DNA from 4 places in the Paenibacillus sp. FSL F4-0100 genome. Region 1 is predicted to be linked to each of the others. Evidence: riboswitches for the same ligand, from Rfam matches in the RefSeq annotation. Region 1 holds a riboswitch; each other region holds the start of a gene.
The links. Region 1 has a riboswitch for thiamine pyrophosphate ahead of MHH48_RS29660 (ECF transporter S component). Riboswitches for the same ligand answer to the same signal wherever they lie in the genome.
Positions count from the first base shown of each region.

Region 1 (2,201 bases):
TTCCCGCTCATATTCAGCGAATATCGCTGCTGGGGGACCTTCGCCCAGAATCACCCCATCCGGGCTGAACAGCACGACACGATCCACATATTGGGCCATTTCTTCAATCCGGTGCTCCACGATGATCAGCGTACGCCCTTCCGATACGGCCTTCACCGCGGACCAGATTTGCTCCCTGCCTTCCGGGTCGAGCAGCGCAGACGGCTCGTCAAGGAACAGCACTTCCGGCTCCAGCAGCAGAGCCGATGCCAGCGCAAGTCGCTGCTTCATGCCTTGGGACAAATGCCCGATCGGCATATGGAGCTCCTCAAGATCAAGCCCCACCTCGCGCAGGGCCGCTTGCATCCGATCCTTCATCTCGTCACGAGGGACACTTAGATTTTCCAGTACGAAAGCCAGCTCTTCATCCACGTACGGCATACAGAACTGGGTATCCGGATCTTGAAATACATAACCCCAAGAGCGTGGAATCAGCTGGGCCTCGCATTTCATCGGCACCTCCGTCGCGTGGGGAATCATCCCGCTAAGCACCTGCAGCAGCGTAGATTTGCCACAGCCGCTCGGACCGAGCAGCAGCACCTTCTCCCCGCGGACAGCCGAGAAGGAGAGGTCTTTGAACATCAATTGCTCCTCGCCCGGATACTTCAGGCGCAATCCCTCCACATACACGGCCGGTTCCGGAAGCATCTCAACAGACTGAGCCGGAACCGGGCTAACCGTGGCATTAGACATGGCGCGGATCATCCAGTGCTTCGTAATCCTTCTTCGACGCTGGACGGAGCAGGGATGTCACGCCCGTACGGTCAAGCGCTTTAGCCAGCAGGAGCATAAGAAGGCCTGCAATGACGGCGCCGCTAAGTACCCGCATACCGTATTTAGCGAGGAACATCCACGTCTGCAGGTCATCCGTATAGCTGTAATAGAAGTCCATGATCATCGAGCCGATGGCTGCTCCGGCACCGGCAATCGCCAGCGTCCACGCCGAGGTGCTCCGATAACGGAACGCCGCGAATACCAATTCAGCCCCCAGTCCTTGAATGACGCCATACAGCAGTAGGGTCAATCCCCAGCCGCTGCCAAACAGCACTTCTACGTGGGCCGCCGCCACTTCCGCGATAATGGCCACTCCCGGCTTCCGGATCAACAAGTAAGCAAGCGTGGCTGCAGCGAACCACATGCCGTATAACAACTCATCCGCTTCAAAGAACAGCGGTTTTAACAGATTGTAAACCGAACCCCAGAAGTGATAAATGACGCCAAGCACCAGTGATACCAGTACCGTAACCAAAATATCGCTTAACCGCAGTCCTTTTCGGGGCTGAACCCCCAACTTCTCTTGCACAGACGTTCCCATAACAACACATTCCCCTCTCCACCTCTATTTTTGTGTAAACACAACAAAAAACCGTCTGGAAAAACGCGCAGACGGAAAAATAGGCCCTATGTAGGCAGGGTCGGATATTCTCTACGCTGGCATTACCCAGTTCAGATTAACGGTCAACAGCGGATAGCAGCTGCAATCTCAGCCTGATTCACTCAAGCCCCCGTATTCCTATTCGGTTTTATGTTAACTTTAAAATACACATTCACTCCGGAATAAGCAAGAACCTTTTTTCAAAAATGGCTATTTATTGATTTCCATCTCATTCTATGTCAATATCAGAGTGATTGGCTTTTCCACCAACGTTTATTGCTGACACCTATGCACAAAGGAGAATGACATGGCTAAACAATTGCTGCGTCTGATGACTGAGCTGTCTTCCCGCAAGTGGCTGTCCCGAATCATGGGGCATTGTTCCCACAGCCGGCTGAGCCGTCATCTAATACCTGCATTCATACGAATTTATCAAATTCCGGCGCACGAAGCGGAGAAAGAAATCAACGAATACCGCTCACTGAACGAGTTCTTTTCCCGCCGGTTAAAAATAGGCCTCCGCGCCATAGATGACACCGCCGACGCCATGGTAAGCCCAGTCGATGCCACAATTTCGGCAATGGGCGTCGTCAACGCCGGTACCATTCTGAGCGTTAAGGGACAGGATTATACCTTGAGCGAGCTGCTCGCGAAATCACCGAGAATGGAAAACTACATCCACGGTTATGCATTTGTATTGTATTTAAGCCCGACCGACTATCATCGCATTCATTCCCCGGTAACCGGTGTTCAGGCGGAAAGCGAGCATTTGAAGGGACGCGTTTAC
Region 1 covers NZ_CP150303.1:6,520,159-6,522,359, forward strand. Annotated here, with positions in the region: gene MHH48_RS29655 (ABC transporter ATP-binding protein) at 1-687, opposite strand, end outside; gene MHH48_RS29660 (ECF transporter S component) at 725-1,354, opposite strand; TPP riboswitch at 1,446-1,558, opposite strand; gene asd (archaetidylserine decarboxylase) at 1,722-2,201, shown strand, end outside.

Region 2 (2,201 bases), 2.6 Mb from region 1:
ACTTCATATTTTTACGAAATCTTCACCACAATCTCCGCACCGGCAACATAGGTCATCGCTTTGATGTATTCCGGGTCTTGGGCATGCTGTTCCACTTCTTCCGGAGTGAGGTCCTCCATTCGTGTCTGTACCCACCATAAGTTGCCGAACGGGTCCCGTACCCGTCCCACCTTGTCGCCGAAGAACAAGCTCGTTGGCTCCGTCACCGAGACGGCTCCTGCGGCCAGCGCTTGCTGATACACATCTTCGCAATCCTCAACATATAAACGGAGGTATGCCGGGCTATCCGGCCATTCCGGTTTCGCGTCAAACATCATGACGACGGCATCCCCGATTCGGACTTCGGCATGGCCGATGATACCTTCACCGACATAGACGCGGGCTAACTCCTCGGCTTGAAAAGCCTGCTTGAGGAAATCGATCAGCGCTGCGGAGTTTCTTGAGATGATCCACGGCGTTACGGACGTGTAGCCTTGCGGAATGGGTTTAACGTCTTTCGCTTGGTTTGGTTGGTTCGTCATAAATACGCTCGCTCCTTTAAACTTCATTTATTTGCATAACGCTTATGTTCTCATTATGTTGGGGAATACATGACAGCCGAGCGTCAGTGTTCCCGTAACAAGTTTCGGCCGCCGGCGTTTTTTGCGAATAACCTCAGCCACCGAAAAACATCATGATCACCCGGGTATGGGAGGGTTCGAGCGTGGGGCTCCGTTCACGAACAGTTAATGTTTGACAGCATCCATAAACCTATGTACAGTATTAAACAAAAGAATAGGAAGTCCACTAGGGGAGCCGTTGGCGGCTGAGACAAGAGCGTATCTTGGACCCTTTGAACCTGATCTAGTTCGTACTAGCGTAGGAAAGTGGAGCCTTCGTATATGAGGTCTCGGTGCGCTTTTTTGGCGCACCCGGGCTTGTTGACGAAGCCGCTCCAGTTTTCGGGGGCGGCTTTTTAGCGTTGTCTGAAAAGTCGTGTCTTACGGACTTCCTGCTCTTCAATATGTTGGAGGTGGGGACAAAAATGAGTTTCACGCAAGAGCTCCGTCAGCAGGCGGGAGACATTTTTCAAGCAATCTTTGATCATCCCTTTGTAAAAGGCATTGCCGAGGGGAACCTGGCGCGAGAACAGCTGATTCACTATGTGAAGCAGGATTTTGAGTATTTGAATGCCTACATGCGGATTTACGGTATCGCCATATCCAAATCGACCAGCAGGGAAGAGATCGCGACCTTTAACGAACAGATTTCATTCATCTTGCACAGCGAGGTGCACCCGCATCAGAATTTTTGCGCAGCCGCCGGGGTGACCTACGAAGAGCTTCAGGGCTATCCGCTGGCTCCGTCCGCGCATCATTATATCCGTCATATGCTGACAGTGGCGCACGAGGGCAGTCTAGGCGAGATTATGGCCGTACTACTTCCTTGCCCGTGGACGTACCTGGAGATTGGCTGCAAGCTGCTGGATGAAGTGAAGCCGGATGCATCCCATCCGTTCTATGACTGGATTTATTTCTATGGCAACCGTGGGGAAGACGCGACAGCCAAGTTCTGCAACCGTGTCGATGAATGGGCAGAGCGCGCGACGGCAGCCGAGCGGGAACGGATGAAGGAGCATTTCATGCTGAGCTGCCAGCTGGAGTATATGTTCTGGGATATGGCATATAAGCAGGAGGAATGGCCGGTGCCGCTGCAGGCTGCGGTGCTGTAAGGAGTCATAATAAGCACATAAATTCCAATATAGATAAGAGAGGCGATTCATATGCATGCATGGGAAAAAGAGGTTTCGGCGCTTTTAACGAAGGTACAGCAGACGAGCCCCCTCGTTCACAATATGACAAACGTGGTGGTTACGAATTTTACGGCTAACGGCTTGTACGCGCTGGGCGCGTCGCCGGTCATGGCTTACGCGCCGGAGGAAGTGGCGGATATGGCCGCCATAGCGGGCGCGCTCGTGCTGAACATCGGCACGCTGAACCGCGAGCTGGTGGATGCGATGATCATCACCGGACAATCGGCGAATGCACATGGCGTCCCGGTCTTGCTGGACCCGGTCGGTGCGGGAGCGACCCGTTTTCGGACGGAGTCGGCATTGCGGATCCTAAGCGAGGTGAAGGTTTCGCTCGTGCGCGGGAATGCGGCTGAAGTCGCTCACCTTGTCGGGGAGGCGCGCGAGATCAAAGGCGTAGACGCTGGCAATA
Region 2 covers NZ_CP150303.1:1,450,662-1,452,862, forward strand. Annotated here, with positions in the region: gene MHH48_RS06385 (VOC family protein) at 12-521, opposite strand; TPP riboswitch at 779-882, shown strand; gene tenA (thiaminase II) at 1,025-1,711, shown strand; gene thiM (hydroxyethylthiazole kinase) at 1,763-2,201, shown strand, end outside.
Region 2: another riboswitch for thiamine pyrophosphate. It lies ahead of tenA (thiaminase II); the one in region 1 lies ahead of MHH48_RS29660 (ECF transporter S component).

Region 3 (2,201 bases), 1.3 Mb from region 1:
TTCAGTTCTTATGGCATTCACCGAGGAAATGCTCCATCCGTACGGAGGCAAGCTTCTCATTGGTTATGAGGAATAGAATTTCCTTGCCAATATAAAAAGAGGGGTACATTAGCCGTGACACTAGCACGAGACGGGAAATACTATAATAGTGTGATTACATCACGTCATTCTTTAAATCCAGGAGGGGATCTTCATGAGCGGAGTATATGGCGGCGGTGGATGGAACAATTCAGTAGGAATTATTTTGGTTCTCTTTATCCTGCTCGTAATTATCTTGAGTGCTTGGGTTTAAACCGTCAAGATTCTTGGCAGTAGTGACAGGAAGCCCGGCGCTTGCCGGGCTTTTGTCTGCTTCAATAAAGCTCAATTCGATGCGGCTTTGACCGAAGGGCTGTGTGCGGACACAACCGCAGTCATGACCAAATGGCTGCTGTCGGATTGAATCGCATGTAAAAACGCCTCTTCAAGGGATCCAAACACCTGGGCCAGTGACCCATCCAATCGGCTGGCGTAATGAACGCTTCCGGCGAATGTCCCGGCTGCCTTCGCACGATTAACTGCACCGTAGATGACATCCATGTAGTTATCGGTACCCATGGGGTAAAGAGCGAATTGGCAGGCAGTCTCAATATCGGCATGTTCCCCGATGTCGTTGTTTAAGAGGGTCGAATCCTCAGTCATAAATACATCGGCGTCCGTATCTCCGGGGCAACCGATGGAATAAGTACCATTAAAAACGGTGTGCACGCCACTCGCTGCAGCATAGGCGAATATCGCCCTTGTAACATCAAAGACATGCTCTGCACGTCCACGAATACAGGTGCTCACATCATCTGTCTGAATCCATACCTTCCCCGTATCCACGGAATGTAGTGCGCCCATGATGACCTCCACAAACCGGTCCGTCATGGGAAATACCGAGAACCGGCACCCGACGATCCGACTGGTTCCGCACACAAGCTCATTCATTGTTATTTCCTCCCCATGATATAAGTCCACGCAAAAAAACCGCACCCCGTGAAGAAAGTGCAGTTATGCCTACGAAAAGAAATAAACATAAATGCTACACTTCCCCACGCTAGTATGACCTAGATCGGGTGTTAAGGGTTAACGGCAAACCGCCGTCTCTCAGCACATGGCACCCCTAGTACAGCCAACATCCTATGTAGTTGGTTATCGCAAGTTTGCCCGGAGCTTCTGTTATCTTAGAAGTTCGAGGGTTCTTACTTGACTAATTGTATCGCTTAGTGATCGGTTTTTCAATCTTTGCCCATTATAAAAGGACCGCCTATCCAAGTTGCGGGAACTTAGGGAGGCGGCCTTTTTTCATCTATTTAATTAGTTGTATACTTTTACGCGATCTTCAAGCGGTGCAAATTCTTTCTCGCCTGGTTCAGCAGCCGGCTTACCGAAAGGCATTTGAGCAAGCAGCTTCCAGCTTTCCGGGATGTTCCATTCGGATTTTACTTTTTCGTCGATCAGCGGGTTGTAGTGCTGCAGGGATGCACCCAGACCTTCTGCTTCAAGGGATGTCCATACTACAAATTGCAGCATGCCGTTGGATTGGTTGGACCAAATCGGGAAGTTGTCGGCATAAGCGGCAAAGTTCTGTTGCAGCCCGGCAATGACGTTGTTGTCCTCGAAGAACAATACCGTACCGTAACCAGCGCGGAATGCGCCCATTTTTTCGGCAGTGGATTTGAATGCTTCTTCATCGCCAACGACTTCCTTCAGGATGCCTTCCGTGATGTTCCACAGTTTATCATGCTGTTCGCCAAGCAATACAACGACGCGTGCACTTTGGGAGTTGAAAGAAGACGGGGTATACTTAACCGCTTCGTTTACGATTTCCTGAATACGCTCGTCCGAGATAACGGATTCTTTGCTAATCCCGTAATAAGAACGGCGACTTTTGAGTGCAGTTGAAAAATCTTTAGACATTGAAAAAAAAACCTCCTGGTGTAATCGAATTTGCATACGCCTGATAAGAAGATGTCCCTTACTTCAAGCAAATATGCATGTTGCTTATTTAGCAATATTTTTAATTATCATTCCATATTAACTTACGTTTAGTTAGGAATAATATTTATGTTAGTATATTAATATAACTTAGAGTAATTGTCAACGACTTTTGATTAAATATAATTTCCCTTATCTATTAAACATGAATTGAATCCGTTTGGCTTTTTGAGAAGCTTCAT
Region 3 covers NZ_CP150303.1:5,261,544-5,263,744, reverse strand. Annotated here, with positions in the region: gene MHH48_RS23695 (nucleotidyltransferase domain-containing protein) at 1-76, shown strand, start outside; gene MHH48_RS23690 (sporulation protein YjcZ) at 194-292, shown strand; gene MHH48_RS23685 (YkoF family thiamine/hydroxymethylpyrimidine-binding protein) at 364-969, opposite strand; TPP riboswitch at 1,054-1,156, opposite strand; gene MHH48_RS23680 (nitroreductase family protein) at 1,339-1,941, opposite strand.
Region 3: another riboswitch for thiamine pyrophosphate. It lies ahead of MHH48_RS23685 (YkoF family thiamine/hydroxymethylpyrimidine-binding protein); the one in region 1 lies ahead of MHH48_RS29660 (ECF transporter S component).

Region 4 (2,201 bases), 1.9 Mb from region 1:
AATAACCTTGATCGCTTCATCTACATAAGGGATGCTGTCGGTCCCGTTTGGCGTTCTCGGTATTACTTGAACGCTCAAGAGAGTATTCGCCATATAAACTCATCCTTTCGTGCAAGCTGTATTGTAATGGAAGAGAGGCGGCCTGCTGCAAAGGCCGTCTCTCTTCTTTTATATAGAAATAACCTTATGGCTTCTCCGGTAAAAATTCATTGGTAAATGCGCTGTCAGCGTCAAGTTCCTTCTCCAGCAGCTTGCGCTCAAACATCCAGTCTGCGTACCCCGACCATACTTCGGCTTTCTGTTCGCCCCAGCGGGATGCATCATCCTGATAACGGGGGCTCAGCCATTTCTGGCTGGCTAGAACCAGTTCGGCATCCAGGTCGGGAACAGCCTTCGTCAGCAGGGCTGCCGCATCTTCGGGATGTTGAATCGTATAGTCGTATCCTTTTGAAGTCGCCCGCATGAACGCTTTGACAAGCTCAGGGTCTTCCTGGATCTGCTTCTCGTTCGTTACGATCACCGGTGTGTAATAATCAAGCTGCTCAGAGTAGTCCTTCACATAAATCATGTCAAGCGGCTCATTGCGAAGCTCGGCTTCAATACCCGTCCAAGCATAGAAGATCCAGGCAAAATCAATGTCGCGTTTGACGGCCGTAAAATAATCGGCATCGCCCATATTGACCATATTCACCTTGCTGACATCGGCACCATCGATCTCCATGATGGACTTCATAACCGCTTCCTCCACAGGCGAGCCCCAGCCGCCATAGGATTTCCCTTCAAAATCGCCTGCCCTCAAGATGCCTTTATCCTTGGGAGCCGCAAAGCCGGATGTATTATGCTGAATGATCGCTGCGATGGAAACGAGCGGCAATCCTTGGGTTCTGGCCAGCGTTACGCCTTCCTGATAACTGATGCCGAACGGCACGTTTCCGGATGCGACCAGCGTGTCCGTTCCGCCTGCTCCCGGCTGGACGATCTGGACATTAAGCCCTTCTTCCTCATAATACCCAAGCTCCTTCGCTGCATACAGGCCGGTGTGATTCGTATTGGCGGACCAATCGAGCATCAGCTGTACGTCACGGAGCTTCCCGGAAGTCTGACTGTCCTCACCTGCTGCGCCTGTCTTCTTGTTCTCTCCGCTTGTACCGCATCCGGACGCAACCATCAGCAGGACGCAAGCGAGAAGCAGCGGAATCCATCTTCCCTTCTTCATCGTTTCTTCTCTCCTTTAAGTTCTCTTTCTATTACCTCGCAACTCCACAAAAAAACGCCCTGATGATATCAGGACGCATGACGGCGTAAGTGTATACCACGGCAAATAAAAGCTGCCGCAAACATGGGCTTCCTACGCTGGCATTACCCAGATCAGGTGTAAGGGTCAGTATCATATCGGATACACTCTCAGCCGGCCAAATTCCAGCTCCCCCGGTATTTATGAAGTTTCGATCATTACATCCGCTATTATAGTCCTAACACAGCAGACCTGTCTAGTTCGAAGAGGCGCGAACGTGACAGGTCTTTGTTAGAACACTAATGAAATGGGAGAATTAATTGATGCTATGAACCTTTCACAAGATAAAGTATTTGAATACGGCTTCTACGCAGAGATTAGCGCTGGAAGAACTCAATCCATTCTCCTTCGGGACCGTGCACGAAGAAATAGCGGTACCCGTTCGGAAGCGTCACGATTTCCTCGTCCAAGTGAGGAACGTCAAGTCCCTGCACACGGGCATATTCCTCTTCAATGTTATCCGTGCTGACTGCAAAATGATGTACAGTTCCTTCCGAAGGGAGCGTGTCGCTGTATCCCTGAATAAGCTCGACTTCCGTCTCGTTGCTGCCGTTAAATCCTAGGAACGCCAGCTGGATAACGCCATTAGTATGGGTCAGGCGGTCCTTCAGCTCAAGTCCGACTACGGATGTATAGAAGGCGATTGTAGCTTCAAGGTCCCGGACAACAATACCAACATGATCCAATCGTTTCTGTGACATGGTTCAACACCCCTTCCGATTCATATAAGATATGACTGAAATATTATCATATAATTCCTATACGTCAAATAGGTTTTATGTTGTTCGTGCACAGACTAATAAGATGATTTTTCTTTCATTTCCTCATCTTTACTTTTGGGTGGGCAAAAAGTATCATGAGAAATAGATATGTTAATTCAAAAGACCTAACACACTTAAAGTGAACC
Region 4 covers NZ_CP150303.1:727,837-730,037, forward strand. Annotated here, with positions in the region: gene MHH48_RS03205 (MTH1187 family thiamine-binding protein) at 1-93, opposite strand, end outside; gene MHH48_RS03210 (ABC transporter substrate-binding protein) at 185-1,216, opposite strand; TPP riboswitch at 1,329-1,440, opposite strand; gene MHH48_RS03215 (VOC family protein) at 1,612-1,995, opposite strand.
Region 4: another riboswitch for thiamine pyrophosphate. It lies ahead of MHH48_RS03210 (ABC transporter substrate-binding protein); the one in region 1 lies ahead of MHH48_RS29660 (ECF transporter S component).